4 regions of the Kitasatospora sp. NPDC092948 genome follow, and region 4 is predicted to be linked to each of the others. Evidence: riboswitches for the same ligand, from Rfam matches in the RefSeq annotation. Region 4 holds a riboswitch; each other region holds the start of a gene.

Region 1 (3,840 bases), on a different contig from region 4:
GCCCGCGGCGCCGAGCAGGAAGCTGCCGGAGCAGATCGACAGCGTGTACGCGCCGCGGGCGTGGGCGGCCCGCAGCGCCTCGCACAGCGCCTCGGGGTACTGCGCGCGGATGCCGGTGGCGGTGGCGATCACCAGGTCCGCCTCGGCGATCCGCTCCGGGCCGTACGGGACGTGGATGTCGAAGCCGGAGTGCGTGCGCATCGGGCCGGGCCGGTCGCCGACCAGGCCGAACTCGTACACCGGCAGGCCGGCGGCGCCGCGGTCGAGGCCGAACACCTCGCAGGCCACGCCCAGCTCGAACGGGTGGATCTCCTCCAGCACGATGACCGCGACGTTCTTCAGCATCGGTCCAGCATGGCAGTGGCAGGATTTCGAGGCAATGCTGCATTTCTGCCACTCGTGGCGGGGCGCGGCGGCGCGGAGAGTGGAGCCATGACCTCCGCGCTCGCCCTGCTGGGCCTCATCGGCAGCTTCGGACTCCTCGGCGTTCTGGTCGGCCGCGACCTGGACCGCAACGGCCGGACCGGCCGCGACAACGTGCACCGGCCGACCGGATACCCGTTCGACCCGGACCTGGCCGATCCGCGCCGCGCCCGGTCCGGCACACTGTCCGGATGCACTCCCCGATCGTCCGCCGCGCCCTCGACCACGACCTCGCCGGAGCCGGGGAGGTCAGCATCGAAGCCTTCGTCGGCGACGGCTTCACCGATCCCGGCTCGGGCTACGTCGGGCTCCTGAGAGACGCCGCACGGCGCAACCGGGAGGCCGAGCTGCTGGTCGCCGTCGACGGCGCGGACGGGCCGGTGCTCGGCTGTGTGACCTTCGCCGCGGGCGGCACCGAGTGGGCGGACATCGCGCTGCCGCACGAGGGCGAGATCCGGATGCTGGCGGTCGCCGCGGCGGCCCGCGGGCGCGGCATCGGCCGGCTGCTGGTGTCCGCGGCGATCGATCGCAGCCGGGAACTCGGACTGGCCGGAATGGCGTTCTCGACCCGGCCGACGATGACCGCGGCGCACCGGATCTACGATGCTCTGGGCTTCCTCCGCACCCCCGAACGGGACTGGGAGGCGGCCCCCGGCATGAACCTGATGGTCTACACGATGCGGTTCTGAGGCCCCTCGGGCGCGGTTTCCGTTGTCTACGCGCGGCACCACGACGCGACACGCGCTACTACATCTGGTGCCGCCAGCTCCAGCCGCCACAACATGTATGCTCGACCTCGCTGTCGAAGCAGGGGAACCCGGTGCGAATCCGGGACTGCCCCGCAACGGTGAGCGGGCTGTAGCGACGCCCGCGCAGTCCGAGGACCTGCTGACGGTGTGCGACACGGCATCCCCGCAGACGCCATGCAGCACTGCTTTGCCGTCCGGCCTCGCGGGCGGGCCGGGGGTGGGTCTTTCGCGCGCCGTTCGAGCGTTTTCGGCGTGCCGTCCTCCCCTGCCGCCTGCGTGCTGCCGGACACCTCGAATTACGTCCGTCGCCGCCACAGGAGAGAGTGCGCCTTGACCGTCGCCGCCTCAGTCACCCTGCCGTCCCAGGGATCCGCCGACGCCTTCACCGACCCCGGTGCGGCGCTGCTTCGGCTGCTCACCGACCGCAGCACCGACCTCCCCCAGGTGGACCCCGGCCACGTCGCCGCCGCCGCGCTGCGCGGCCGCCACGCCGGTTCGGACTTCGCCGAGCTGCGCGGGCTGGCCGTGGAGGCCGCCGCGTCGATGATCGCCGAGGACCCGCAGTACTCGAAGCTGGCCGCCCGCCTGCTGGCGATGGAGATCGCCGACGAGGCCGCCTCCCAGGGCGTCGCCTCGTTCTCCGCCTCGATCGCCGTCGGCCACGCCGAGGGCCTGATCGGCGACACCACCGCCGAGTTCGTCGCCGCGCACGCCGACCTGTTCGACTCGCTGATCGACGCCTCCGGCGACGACCGCTTCGAGTACTTCGGCCTGCGCACCGTGCAGTCCCGCTACCTGCTGCGCCACCCGATCACCCGCAAGGTGGTCGAGACCCCGCAGCACTTCCTGCTGCGTGTGGCGGCGGGCCTGGCGGTCGGTGCCTCCGAGCAGTCGGTGCTGGAGGTGGCCGAGCTGTACAAGCTGATGAGCCGCCTGGAGTACCTGACCAGCTCCCCGACGCTGTTCAACTCCGGCACCCGGCACCCGCAGATGTCCTCCTGCTACCTGCTGGACTCGCCGCTGGACAACCTGGACTCGATCTACAACCGGTACGCGCAGATCGCCCGGCTGTCCAAGCACGCCGGCGGCATCGGCCTGTCTTACTCCCGGATCCGCTCCCGCGGCTCGCTGATCCGCGGCACCAACGGCAAGTCGAACGGCATCGTCCCGTTCCTGCGCACCCTGGACTCCTCCGTGGCGGCGGTCAACCAGGGTGGCCGGCGCAAGGGCGCGGCCTGCGTGTACCTGGAGACCTGGCACGCCGACATCGAGGAGTTCCTGGAGCTCCGCGACAACACCGGCGAAGAGGCCCGGCGCACCCACAACCTGAACCTGGCGCACTGGATCCCGGACGAGTTCATGCGCCGCGTGAACGCCGACCAGGACTGGTCGCTGTTCTCCCCGGCGGACGTGCCCGAGCTGGTCGACCTGTGGGGCGAGGAGTTCGACGAGGCCTACCGCAAGGCCGAGCAGGCCGGCAAGGCCGTCCGCACCATCCCCGCGCAGACCCTGTACGCCCGGATGATGCGCACCCTGGCGCAGACCGGCAACGGCTGGATGACCTTCAAGGACGCCTCCAACCGGGCCGCCAACCAGACCGCGCTGCCGGGCCGCACGGTGCACTCCTCCAACCTGTGCACCGAGATCCTGGAGGTCACCGACGACTCCGAGACCGCGGTCTGCAACCTGGGCTCGGTCAACCTGGGCGCGCACGTCGCCCCGGGCGCCTCGGCCGACGACCTGATCAACGCGATGGACTGGGACCGCCTGGACGCCACCGTGCGCACCGCGGTGACCTTCCTCGACCGCGTGATCGACATCAACTTCTACCCGACCACCGAGGCCGGCACCTCCAACTCCCGCTGGCGCCCGGTCGGCCTGGGCGTGATGGGCCTGCAGGACGTCTTCTTCAAGCTGCGGCTGGACTTCGACTCCGCCGAGGCGAAGACGCTCTCCACCCTGATCTCCGAGCGCATCATGCTCACCGCGTACGAGCGCTCCGCCGACCTGGCCGAGCAGTTCGGCCGCCACGAGGCGTACGGCGAGACCCGCGCCGCCCGCGGCCAGCTGCACGTCGACCACTTCGGCAGCGCGACCCCGCAGTGGACCGCGCGCTGGGAGGCGCTGCGCGCCCGGATCGCCGTCACCGGCCTGCGCAACTCGCTGCTGCTGGCGATCGCCCCGACCGCGACCATCGCGTCCATCGCCGGCGTCTACGAGTGCATCGAGCCGCAGGTGTCCAACCTGTTCAAGCGCGAGACGCTGTCCGGCGAGTTCCTCCAGGTCAACCCGTACCTGGTGCGCGAGCTGAAGGAGCTCGGCGTCTGGGACCAGCAGACCCGGGACGAGCTGCGCGAGGCCAACGGCTCCGTGCAGGACTTCAAGTGGCTGCCGGAGAACGTCCGTTCGCTGTACCGCACCGCGTGGGAGCTGCCGCAGCGCGCGCTGATCGACCTGGCCGCCGCCCGGCAGCCGTACATCGACCAGAGCCAGTCGCTGAACCTGTTCATGGCGGCGCCGACCATCGGCAAGCTCTCCTCGATGTACGCGTACGCCTGGAAGGTCGGTCTGAAGACCACCTACTACCTGCGCTCCCGTCCCGCGACCCGGATCGCCCAGGCCGCGTCGGGCGCCGCCCGCACCGCCGCGCCCGTGCCGGTGCAGACCC
Region 2 (3,840 bases), on a different contig from region 4:
GGTCTCCCGAACCGTGCCGATCTCTCGGACCCGGCCGTCCACGGCGATGCGGTGTCCGGTGGCGGTGGCCAGCACGTCGACCCAGCGTCCGGCGGGGTGTCCGCAGCGGCGTTCGCAGCCGGACCAGTGCACGGGCAGGCCTTCGGCGGGGACGGTGGCGATGGTGCGGGTGGCCTGCGCGCGGACGTCGGCAAGCGCTTTCCCGCAGCCGGGCAGGCCGGTGCAGGCGCTGACCCCCTCCCAGGGGCCGCCGGACTCGACCCGGAAGCCGGCCTCGGCGAGCCGCGGCAGCGCGTCGGCCGCAAATCCAGCCCCGGCCGAGGGCACGACGACGCCGCGCCACGGCGTCAGCCGTACGCTCTCGCCGCCGTCCGGCCCGAGCACCTCGGCCAGCAGCCGCCACTGCGAACTGCTCGCCCGCCCGAACCTCAGCCCGACCGAGACAGCGCTCCCCCCGAGGCCGACACTCCCCCCGGAAACGGCGCTCCCCCCAGAAACGGCGCTCCCGGCCGGAACAGCGCTCGCGACCATGCCCAGCGCGGGCCGTTCGCCGGCGAATCGCGGCAGCGGAACGTCACCGTCGGGCAGTTCGGCCTGGACTTCGCGCAGGTGCCAGGCGCGTCCGTCGGCCAGGTCGAGGAAGTGCCGGGCGGCGTACAGCGCGGCGGACACGGGGTGGTCGACGGTGGTGGCGCGGTGGGCGCGGCCGAGGCGCAGCAGGGCGCGGCCGTCGCCGACTGCGATCAAGGTCACATCGGCGTCGAGGGCGGCGGTGTCGCCGCGGCCGTCGTCGAGGGCGAACAGGAATTTGCCGGAGAGTCGGGCGGCCCATGGCGCGGCGCACAGGGAGGCGTCCAACTCTCGTACCCAGTGCGGCAGGTCGACGTCGGGGCAGCCGTTTCCGTCGAGGCCGGCCAGCGGTGAGGCGACGATGTTGCGGACGCGTTCGTGGGTGTCGGAGGGCAGCAGGCCGACGGTGCGCAGCCGTTCGGCGAGGTCGTCGGCGCAGTGCTCGGGCAGGCCGCGCAGCTGGAGGTTGCCGCGGGAGGTGATCTCGATGTCGCCGTCGCCGAGCGTGTCGGCCGCGTCGGCCACCGCAAGCATCTGACGGTACGTCAAGTAGCCGCCCGGTAGCCGGAGTCGGGCGAGGTGGCCGTCCTCGGCGGGGTGCAGGCGGAGCGCGCCGGGGCAGGCGTCGGCGCGGCCTCGGTCGGGCCCGACGATGGGTGCCGCGAAGGCGTCGGGTGTGGGTGGCATGGCGGCGAGCATACCCATGGCCGCGGGTCGTGCCGATGTCCCGGCCGTCGCCGCCCGGGGGTGTGGGCCGGACGAACGCCCAGCTCAGGGCGGGGTTCGGGCGACGGCGGCGGGCGTTTCGGGTGCGCGGCGCACGTCACACTCCCCCGACGCGCCATCAACCCGTACGATGCTGGCGGGCACCTCTCGGGGTGTCCGCTGCCAGCGACGGCACAGCGGAGGAAGTCCGGTGAGAATCCGGTGCGGTCCCGCCACTGTGACCGCGGCTCAGTGAGCCGTGGGAGCCAGGAACTCCGGCCGTCCTCCACTGCCCGGGGCGAGGACCCCGAGGAAGGCCTGTGCCATGCGCTGCCGCATGCCCGCATCCTGGCGGGTGCCCGTGGGCTCTGTCCCCGTCGGGCCTCTCCGCGTCCTCGACCGCATCTGTGTTCCCACGACCGGGTTGTCCGCGCTGTTCGAGACGCCCGGGAGGGCTTTCGCATGATCCTGCTGCTGTCCACGTCCGACACGGACCTGTTGAGTGCCCGGGCGTCGAGCGGTCCGGTGCGGTTCCGGTGGGGCAATCCGGCCCGGCTGGACCCTGCCGATCTGCCGGAACTGCTGGACGGTGTCGAGCTGGTCGTGGTGCGCCTGTTGGGCGGGCGCCGGGCGTGGCAGGAGGGGCTGGACGCGCTGCTCGCGGGGCCGCGTCCGGTGGTGGTGCTGACGGGTGAGCAGGCGCCGGACGCGCAGCTGATGGAGTTGTCGACGGTGCCGGCGGGCATCGCGGCGGAGGCGCACGCGTACCTGGCGCACGGCGGTCCGGCGAACCTGGCGGAGCTGGGCGCGTTCCTGTCGGACACGGTGCTGCTGACCGGTCACGGTTTCGCGCCGCCGGCGTCGGCCCCGTCCTGGGGTCCGCTGGAGCGCACCGCCCGCACCTCGGCGGAGCGCGCCTCCTCGCCGGAGCATCCCGCGTCCGCCTCGGCGGAGCCCGCCACGCCCGCGTCGCACGAAGGCCCTCGGGTCGCGGTGCTGTACTACCGGGCGCACCACATGAGCGGCAACACGGCGTTCGTGGAGACGCTCTGCCGAGCGATCGAGGAGCAGGGTGCGCAGGCCCGCGCGTATTTCTGCGCGTCGCTGCGCGGTGCGGAGCCGGAGTTGCTGGCGGAGCTGGGCGCGGCCGATGTGATCGTGACGACGGTGCTGGCGGCGGGCGGCACCCGGCCGGCCGATGCGCAGGCCGGTGGTGACGAAGAGGCGTGGGACGCCGGGGCGTTGGCGGCGTTGGACCGGCCGATCATGCAGGCGCTGTGCCTGACCTGGTCGCGGGCGCAGTGGGAGGGCAGCGACGACGGGCTGTCGCCGCTGGACACCGCGACGCAGATCGCCGTCCCGGAGTTCGACGGCCGGTTGATCACCGTTCCGTTCTCCTTCAAGGAGGTCGACCAGGACGGGCTTACGGTGTACGCGGCGGACCCGGAGCGTGCGTCGCGGGTGGCGGGCATCGCGGTGCGGCACGCCCGGCTGCGGCACACGCCGGCGTCCGAGCGTCGTCTCGCCCTGGTTCTGTCGGCTTATCCGACCAAGCATGCCCGGGTCGGCAACGCGGTCGGTCTGGACACTCCGGCGTCGGCGATCCGGCTGCTGGAGCGGCTGCGCGCGGAGGGCATGGACCTGGGTGACAGCCTGCCGGGTCTGCACACCGCGACCGACCACCAGCACGAGGGCGATGCGCTGATCCACGCGCTGATCGAGGCCGGCGGCTACGACCAGGCGTGGCTGACGGAGGATCAGCTGGCCCGCAACCCGGTGCGCATCCCGGCCGCCGACTACCGCCGCTGGTACGCGACGCTGCCGGCGGCGCTGCGCGAGCAGGTCGAGGAGCACTGGGGTCCGGCGCCGGGCGAGCTGTACGTGGACCGTTCGCAGAACCCGGACGGCGACCTCGTGCTGGCGGGTCTGCGCTCGGGCAATCTGCTGGTCCTCATTCAGCCGCCGCGCGGGTTCGGCGAGAACCCGGTGGCGATCTACCACGACCCGGACCTGCCGCCGAGCCACCACTACCTGGCGGCGTACCGGTGGATCGCGGCGGCCGAGGCGGACGGCGGGTTCGGTGCGCACGCGGTGGTGCACCTGGGCAAGCACGGCAACCTGGAGTGGCTGCCGGGCAAGACGGCTGCCCTGTCGGCGGAGTGCGGCCCGGACGCGGTGCTGGGCGATCTGCCGCTGGTGTACCCGTTCCTGGTGAACGATCCGGGCGAGGGCACCCAGGCCAAGCGCCGGGCACACGCCACGCTGGTCGACCACCTGGTGCCGCCGATGGCGCGCGCGGATTCGTACGGCGACATCGCCCGGCTGGAGCAGCTGCTGGACGAACACTCGAACATCGCGGCGATGGACCCGGCGAAGCTGCCGGCGATCCGGGCGCAGATCTGGACGCTGATCCAGGCCGCCAAGCTGGACCACGACCTGGGGCTGGACGAGCGGCCGGAGGACGACGGCTTCGACGACTTCCTGCTGCACGTCGACGGCTGGCTGTGCGAGATCAAGGACGCGCAGATCCGTGACGGCCTGCATGTGCTCGGTCAGGCCCCGGTC
Region 3 (3,840 bases), on a different contig from region 4:
GGCCCGCGTTCAACTCGGCCCGGGCGGCCCGTAGTTCGGCGGTCTGCGGGAAGGACCCGATGGTGGTGGTGGGCAGCGGCGGCAGCTTCAGCCGGGCTCGCTGCGCCTCGGCGCGGACGGCGTAGGGGGCGTCGCGGCGGGTGTCGGCGTCGGTGACGGCCGCGGCGCGGGCCCGGACGGCCGGGTCCCGGGTGATCGGGGACACCGCGCGGGACGCCAGGTCCGCCCGGTTGGCGGCGAGTTGGGCGGTGACGGCGGAGGTGCCCTCGCGCAGGGCGCGGGCCAGCAGCGCCGTCTCGGCGGCCTTCTGCCGGGCGAACGCCAGCCAGCGGCCGATCTGCGGGTCCAGGTCGCGCTCGGCGGCCACGTCCAGCGGGACGTGCAGCAGCGAGCAGGACGCGGCGACGTCCACCCGGTCGGCCAGGCCGAGCAGGGTGCCGAGGGTGGCCAGCGACTTCTCCAGGTCGTTGATCCACACGTTGCGGCCGTCCACGACGCCCGCGACCAGCCGCTTGCCGGGCAGGCCGCCGACCGCGGCCAGGTCGGCGAGGTTGCCCGCGGCGGGGCCGGTGAAGTCCAGCGCCAGGCCCTCGACCGGAGACTTGGCGAGCACCATCAGGGCCTCGCCGAGCCGGTCGAAGTACGAGGCGACCAGCAGCTTCGGACGGTCCGTCAGCGCGCCGAGGTCGCGGTACGCGCGGGCGGCGGCGTTCAGCTCGGCCGGGGTGCGGTCCTGGACCAGCGCCGGCTCGTCGAGCTGCACCCACTCGGCGCCGGCGGCCCGCAGGTCGGCCAGCAGCTCGGCGTACACCGGCAGCAGCCGGTCCAGCAGGGTGAGCGGCTCGAATCCGTCCGGCGCGCCGGGCGCGGCCTTGGCGAGCAGCAGGTAGCTGATCGGGCCGAGCAGCACCGGGCGGGCCCGGTAGCCCTGGCCGAGCGCCTCGCGGAACTCGCCGACCTGCTTGGCGGAGTTCGCGGCGAACACCGTGTCCGGGCCCAACTCGGGCACCAGATAGTGGTAGTTGGTGTCGAACCACTTGGTCATTTCGAGCGGCGAAAGCTCCTGGGTGCCGCGCGCCATGGCGAAGTAGCCGGCCAGCGGATCGGCCTCCACCGCGGCCCGGTGCCGGGGCGGGACCGCACCGAGGGCGACGGTGGTGTCCAGCACGTGGTCGTACAGCGAGAAGTCGCCGGTGGGGACTTCGGTGATGCCGGCGCCGGCCAGTTGACGCCAGTTGGCGCAACGCAGTTCGGCGGCGGTGGCGAGCAGCGCGTCAGCGGTGACGGCGCCCTTCCAGTAGCCCTCGACGGCCTTCTTCAGTTCCCGGTTGCCACCCTGGCGGGGGTAGCCGTGGACAGTTGCCGCGGCTGCGGACTTCGTGGTCAAGGGGACTCTCCTTCGCGAGCCTCGAACCTGGGTCCGACGGCACAGGAGGACGCGAAAGGAGACGCCAGCGGTGCGGTGCCGCGCTCTCGACTGCGCCTGCCCGCCCGGTGGTTCGCCGACCCGCCCTCGAGGTCATCGGAGGCCGGGCGCGAGCTCTTCGCACCCGGGCAACGGGCAGGTCTTCGGACTCGCGGGCCCGCCAGGGCCGAGGCCCGGACACCTACTGGCCGTCGCTTCCCGGGCCCTTGCGGACCCAGTGCTGATGACGGCGGTCGTTCCCACTCACCGCTGCGGGGCAGTCCCGGATTCCCACCGGGTTCCCTCTTACGACGCGCCTGCCTGGCTGGCAGGGCGAACCAGTTGCGCGGTCAGTGTAGAACGAAGCGGACGGGCGGCGGGACGTCGTTCCGCCATCCGTCCGCTCCATGAGACGCGGAAGAGGCCCCGCGGCCGGGGCGGCCGGCCGGTCAGTCCTCGGTGCGGCGCAGCAGGTAGCTGTCCATGATCCAGCCCTTGCGCTCGCGCGCCCGCTCGCGCAACTCCGCGATGCGGTCGGCCTGTTCGGCGAGCGGCCCGGCGGCCAGGATCTCGTCCTCGGTGCCCAGGTAGGCGCCGTAGTGGATGTGCACACCCGCGGGGTCGATCTTGGTGAACGCGGCCTGCCCGTCCAGCATCACCACCGCGTCCTCCGAGCCCGGGCCGAAACCCTCGGCGGCGAGGCGCCGGCCGGTGGTGATCCGCACGGGGCGCGCGGTGCGGGTCAAGGTGGTGCGGTGGCGGGCCGCCAGCACCGAGATGCTGCTGATGCCGGGGACGACGGTGTACTCGAACGCGGTGCGCCCGCGCGCCAGGATCCGGTCCAGGACGGCGATCACGCTGTCGTACAGCGCCGGGTCGCCCCAGACCAGCAGCGCACCGGTCTGGTCCTCCGCCAGCTCGTCGACGACCGCCTGCTCGACCAGGTCGGCGCGCCGCTCCCGCCACTCCTCGACGGCCTCCTTGTACGCCGCCGTGGCGCGGTCCCGCGCCGGGTCGATCAACTCCACCACCCGGTGCCCGGGCCGCCCGTGCTCGGCGATCATCTGTCGCCGCAGCCGGATCAGGTCCTGGCGCTCCTCGGGCTTGTCCAGCAGCAGGAACGCATCCGTGCGGCCGATCGCCTTGACCGCCTCCAGAGTGAGGTGGTCGGGATCGCCCGCGCCGATGCCGATGACGAGAAGGGTACGCATGACGCCGATTGTGCCTGGTGGCTCCGGCGGCACCGCAGGTGGGAGGCGCGGGAGGCACGGGAGGCACACCGGCCGAGGCCGCTCCGGACCCCCGTACCGGAGCGGCGCGCGGTCGTGCCTCCCGTCCCGCACCCAAGGAAACCGGAACGCCCGGCCCGCCTGCGACTGATTCGACCAGGTTCGAAAGCCCTTGCGGCGTCCGGCCGTTCGGACACCACCGGGGGAGCGTTGTCGGTGCCGGGTGCGATGCTGTCGGGATGACTCCGTGGAACCTGCTCGACCTCGACCGGGCCCTGCGCGCCAGTTGGGCCGCCGACACCTGCTCGCCCGACGACCTGGCCGGCGCCGGGTGGGGGCCCGACAATCCGGCGTGGGGGCACTGCGACATCACGGCCCTGCTGGTGAACGACCTCTTCGGCGGCGAGCTGGTGGTCGGCGAGGTGCACCGGGACGGGGAGCAGCAGGGGTTCCACTGGTGGAACCGGCTGCCGAGCGGCGTGGAGCTCGACCTGACGCTCGAACAGTTCCGGGACGGCCAGCGGGTGACGGGGGCGCGGACCGTCGAACGCCCGGTCGGTCCGACCGTCCGCCGGTGGGAGGAGTACCTGCTGCTGCGGGAGCGGGTCGGGGCGCAGCTCGGCGGCCTGCCGGAGTGACGCGCCGGGCCCGCTGCGCCGATGGGCGCAGCGCGGCGGGCCGGGGGCGGCGGGGGAGGGCGACGATCGGCGGACAGGAGGCTCGCGCGCGCGGCGCGGGCGGAGAGGTTCGCCATGGGTATGGATCGTCGGCGGTTTCTGACCGCCGCTGCGGTGTCGGCGGCAGGCGTGGCCACCGGGACGGGGAACGCGCGGGCGGTGGCGGCGTTCCCTGCCAGGCCGAGGGGCCCGCGGTCGGCGCCGCCGGACTGGCAGGCGCTGCGGAAGCGGCTGGGGGACCGGCTGGTGCTGCCCGACGACGCCGGGTACGGGACGGCCCGGCTCGGCTACAACGAGCTGAACGACGGTCAACTGCCCGCCGCCGTCGCCAAGTGCGGCTCGCCGGACGACGTCCGCGCCTGCCTGGACGTCGCACGCGGCCACGGCATTCCGATCGCGGCCCGCAGCGGCGGCCACAGCTACCTCGGCTACAGCATCCCCGCCCGGGGCCTGGTGATCGACCTGCGCGGCATGGCGGACGTCGAGGTGCGCTCGGACGGGACGGCCGAGGTCGGCGCCGGAGCGCGGC
Region 4 (3,840 bases):
CGTTCGTCCTCGGGGAGAGCCTCGGCCTCGGTCACCAGGCCCTGTTCGACGTCGCGTCCGCGGCGTCCGGGCAGTGCTGGGCGCTCACCAGCAACTGCCCGGTGCCCGGCCCTGTTCCCGCCAGCCCCGCCAATCGGGACTACGCCGCAGGCTTCGCCGCCGCGCTGATGGCCAAGGACCTCGGGCTCGCCGCCGACGCCGCCACCGCCTCCGCCGTCCCGGCCGAACTGGGCCGCCGGGCCGCCGAGTTGTTCGCCGACTTCGCCCGGGGCGAGGCCGCCGGGCTGGACTTCTCCGCCATCATTCGCACACTTCGAAAGGACCCCGCGTGAGGTACGAGACGATCCGGAGCGAGCGCAGGGGCCGGGTGGGGTTGATCACGCTCGACCGACCGAAGGCCCTGAACGCCCTCAACACCCTGCTGATGACCGAAGTCGTCGCTGCGGCGACGGCCTTCGACCGCGACCCGGAGATCGGCTGTCTGGTCGTCACCGGATCGGAGCGGGCCTTCGCGGCCGGAGCCGACATCAAGGAGATGCGGTCGCTCACCTTTGTCGATGCCTACCTCGACGACTGGTTCGCTGCCTGGGACCGGTTCGGGGCGCTGCGGAAACCGGTCGTCGCCGCGGTCGCGGGGTACGCGCTGGGCGGCGGGTGCGAGTTGGCGATGCTGTGCGACGTCCTGCTGGCGGCGGACAGCGCGAAGTTCGGCCAGCCGGAGATCACGCTTGGCGTCATTCCCGGCATCGGCGGGTCGCAGCGGCTCACCCGGGCGGTCGGCAAGGCCAAGGCGATGGAACTGTGCCTCACCGGCCGAACGATGGACGCCGAGGAGGCCGAGCGGGCCGGCCTGGTCTCCCGGATCGTCCCCGCCGATGATCTGTTGACCGAGGCCCTCACCACTGCCGAGACGATCGCGGCGATGTCCGCCCCGGCGGCGATCATGCTGAAGGAGAGTGTCGGCCGCGCCTTCGAAACCACCCTGGCCGAGGGCGTGCGATTCGAACGACGGCTCTTCCACGCGGCCTTCGCCACCGCCGACCAGAAGGAGGGCATGGCGGCGTTCGCCGAGAAGCGGGCGCCGTCCTTCACCCATCGCTGACCTGCGGACAGGGCTCCGCGCCCGCACCACGGAAGGCTCCCCCGGTGGGGGCGCGGAAGCCCGGCACATCTCAGGATGCGGACAGTTTGGCGATTCGCTGCCCGGAGGCCGAGGAGTTGGCCGTAGTCTGACCGGTGCAGCTGGTTCGCCCTGTCCGCCAGGCAGGCGCGTCGCAAGAGGGAACCCGGTGGGAATCCGGGACTGCCCCGCAGCGGTGAGTGGGAACGACCGCCGTCATACGCACTGGACCCGGAGGGTCTGGGAAGCGACGGCCAGTAGGTGCCCGGGAGTCGAACTCCCCGGGCGAGCCCGCGAGTCCGAAGACCTGCCCGCTGTCCGTCCGCGACCGTTCGTGGGCGGCTTTCCGGTGACCTCGTGGGCGGGTCGGCGTGCATACCGGGCGGAGCCGTGTCGGCGTCCGTCCGGTTCGGCATCCCTTCGCGCTCTCGTCCAGTCCCGGGCATCCGAGGAGACAGACTCGCGAAGGAGAGTCCCTTGACCACGAAGTCCGTAGCCGCGGCAACCGCCCACGGATATCCCCGCCAGGGCGGCAACCGGCAGCTGAAGAAGGCCGTCGAGGGCTACTGGAAGGGCGCGGTGAGCGCCGAAGCCCTGCTGGCCGCCGCCGCCGACCTGCGCCGCGCCAACTGGACGCAGCTCGTCGAGGCGGGCGTCCAGGAGCTGCCCACCGGCGACTTCTCGCTGTACGACCACGTGCTCGACACCACGGTCGCCGTCGGCGCGATCCCGCCCCGGCACCGGGCCGCGGTGGACGCCGACCCGCTGGCCGGGTACTTCGCCATGGCGCGCGGCACCCAGGACCTCGCACCGCTCGAAATGACCAAGTGGTTCGACACCAACTACCACTACCTGGTACCCGAGTTGGGGCCGGACACGGTGTTCGCCGCCAATCCCGCCAAGGCCGTCGGCGAGCTGAGGGAGGCCCTCGCGCTCGGTCACCGGGCCCGCCCGGTGCTGGTCGGCCCGATCACCTACCTGCTGCTCGCCAAGCCCGCACCCGGCGTGTCCGCCGACTTCGAGCCGCTCACCCTGCTGGACCGCCTGTTGCCGGTGTACGCGCAACTGCTGGCCGACCTGCGGGCGGCCGGCGCGGCGTGGGTACAGCTCGACGAGCCCGCGCTCGTCCAGGACCGCACCCCGGCCGAGCTGAACTCCGCCGCCCGCGCCTACCGCGAGCTCGGCGCGCTGACGGACCGTCCGAAGCTGCTGGTCGCCTCCTACTTCGACCGGCTCGGCGCGGCCCTGCCGGTGCTCGCCAAGGCCCCCGTCGAGGGCCTGGCGCTGGACTTCACCGGCCCCGCGGCCGCCAACCTGGACGACCTCGCAGCGGTCGGCGGCCTGCCCGGCAAGCGCCTGGTCGCCGGGGTCGTCGACGGTCGCAACATCTGGATCAACGACCTGGAGAAGTCGCTCGCCACCCTGGGCACCCTGCTCGGCTTCGCCGACACCGTCGACGTCGCCCCCTCCTGCTCACTGCTGCACGTCCCACTGGACGCCGACGCCGAGCGGGACGTCGACCCGCAGATCCACCGCTGGCTGGCCTTCGCCAAGCAGAAAGCGGCCGAGGTGGCGCTGCTTGCCCGCGGCCTGCGCGAGGGCGCCTCCGCCATCGCCGCCGACCTGGCCGCGAACCGGGCCGATCTCGCCTCGCGCGCCACCTCGCCCATCACCCGTGACCCGGCCGTCCGGGCCCGGGTCGCCGGTGTCACCGAGGCCGACGCCCGCCGGGCCGAGGCGTACCCGCAGCGTGCCCGAGCACAGCGCATCCGGCTCGGCCTTCCGCTGTTGCCCACCACCACCATCGGCTCCTTTCCGCAGACCACCGAACTGCGGGTGGCCCGGGCCGATCTGACGGCCGGCCGGATCGACGCCGCCGCCTACCGCGAGCGGATGCAGGACGAGGTCCGCGAGGTGATCGCGTACCAGGAGAAGGCCGGGTTGGACGTGCTGGTGCACGGCGAGCCCGAACGCAACGACATGGTGCAGTACTTCGCCGAGCAGCTCACCGGCTACCTGGCCACCCGGCACGGCTGGGTGCAGTCGTACGGCACCCGGTACGTGCGGCCGCCGGTGCTGGCCGGCGACCTCTCCCGGCCGCACCCGATGACCGTCGAGTGGTACGCGTACGCGCAGAGCCTGACGGACCGTCCGGTCAAGGGCATGCTGACCGGGCCGGTGACCATGCTGGCCTGGTCGTTCGTCCGCGACGACCAGCCGCTCGCCGACACCGCACGGCAGGTGGCGCTGGCGCTGCGGGACGAGGTCACGGACCTGGAGGCGGCGGGCGCGGCGGTCATCCAGGTCGACGAACCCGCCCTGCGCGAGACCCTGCCGCTGCGTGCCGCCGACCGTCCGGCCTACCTGGACTGGGCCACCGAGGCCTTCCGGGTCGCCACGTCCGGTGTCCGCGCCGACACCCAGATCCACACCCACATGTGCTACGCCGAGTTCGGAGCCGTCATGGCGGCGATCGACGACCTCGACGCCGACGTGATCTCGCTGGAGGCCACTCGCTCGCACATGGAGGTGGCCGGAGAACTCGCCGAGGCCGGGTACCCGCGTGAGGTCGGCCCCGGCGTGTGGGACATCCACTCACCGCGCGTGCCGTCCACCGAGGAAGCCCTCGAGCTGCTGCGAGCCGGACTGGAGGCGATCCCGGCCGAACGCCTGTGGGTCAACCCGGACTGCGGTCTGAAGACCCGGGGCTGGAGCGAGAC

The links. Region 4 has a riboswitch for cobalamin ahead of metE (5-methyltetrahydropteroyltriglutamate--homocysteine S-methyltransferase). Riboswitches for the same ligand answer to the same signal wherever they lie in the genome.
Region 1: it holds a riboswitch for cobalamin, as region 4 does, so the genes downstream of both, ACIQF6_RS12090 (ribonucleoside-diphosphate reductase subunit alpha) here and metE (5-methyltetrahydropteroyltriglutamate--homocysteine S-methyltransferase) in region 4, are expected to answer to the same signal.
Region 2: it holds a riboswitch for cobalamin, as region 4 does, so the genes downstream of both, cobN (cobaltochelatase subunit CobN) here and metE (5-methyltetrahydropteroyltriglutamate--homocysteine S-methyltransferase) in region 4, are expected to answer to the same signal.
Region 3: it holds a riboswitch for cobalamin, as region 4 does, so the genes downstream of both, metE (5-methyltetrahydropteroyltriglutamate--homocysteine S-methyltransferase) here and metE (5-methyltetrahydropteroyltriglutamate--homocysteine S-methyltransferase) in region 4, are expected to answer to the same signal.

Annotation. Positions count from the first base shown of each region.
Region 1 covers NZ_JBIVPU010000003.1:566,196-570,035, reverse strand. The annotation lists gene ACIQF6_RS12100 (helix-turn-helix domain-containing protein) at 1-345, opposite strand, end outside; gene ACIQF6_RS12095 (GNAT family N-acetyltransferase) at 615-1,112, shown strand; cobalamin riboswitch at 1,193-1,331, shown strand; gene ACIQF6_RS12090 (ribonucleoside-diphosphate reductase subunit alpha) at 1,503-3,840, shown strand, end outside.
Region 2 covers NZ_JBIVPU010000001.1:1,063,895-1,067,734, reverse strand. The annotation lists gene cobG (precorrin-3B synthase) at 1-1,257, opposite strand, end outside; cobalamin riboswitch at 1,430-1,568, shown strand; gene cobN (cobaltochelatase subunit CobN) at 1,738-3,840, shown strand, end outside.
Region 3 covers NZ_JBIVPU010000005.1:404,863-408,702, reverse strand. The annotation lists gene metE (5-methyltetrahydropteroyltriglutamate--homocysteine S-methyltransferase) at 1-1,387, opposite strand, end outside; cobalamin riboswitch at 1,543-1,763, opposite strand; gene cobF (precorrin-6A synthase (deacetylating)) at 1,855-2,616, opposite strand; gene ACIQF6_RS18855 (hypothetical protein) at 2,874-3,272, shown strand; gene ACIQF6_RS18850 (FAD-binding oxidoreductase) at 3,387-3,840, shown strand, end outside.
Region 4 covers NZ_JBIVPU010000008.1:228,398-232,237, forward strand. The annotation lists gene mmsB (3-hydroxyisobutyrate dehydrogenase) at 1-332, shown strand, start outside; gene ACIQF6_RS23890 (enoyl-CoA hydratase) at 329-1,102, shown strand; cobalamin riboswitch at 1,227-1,450, shown strand; gene metE (5-methyltetrahydropteroyltriglutamate--homocysteine S-methyltransferase) at 1,598-3,840, shown strand, end outside.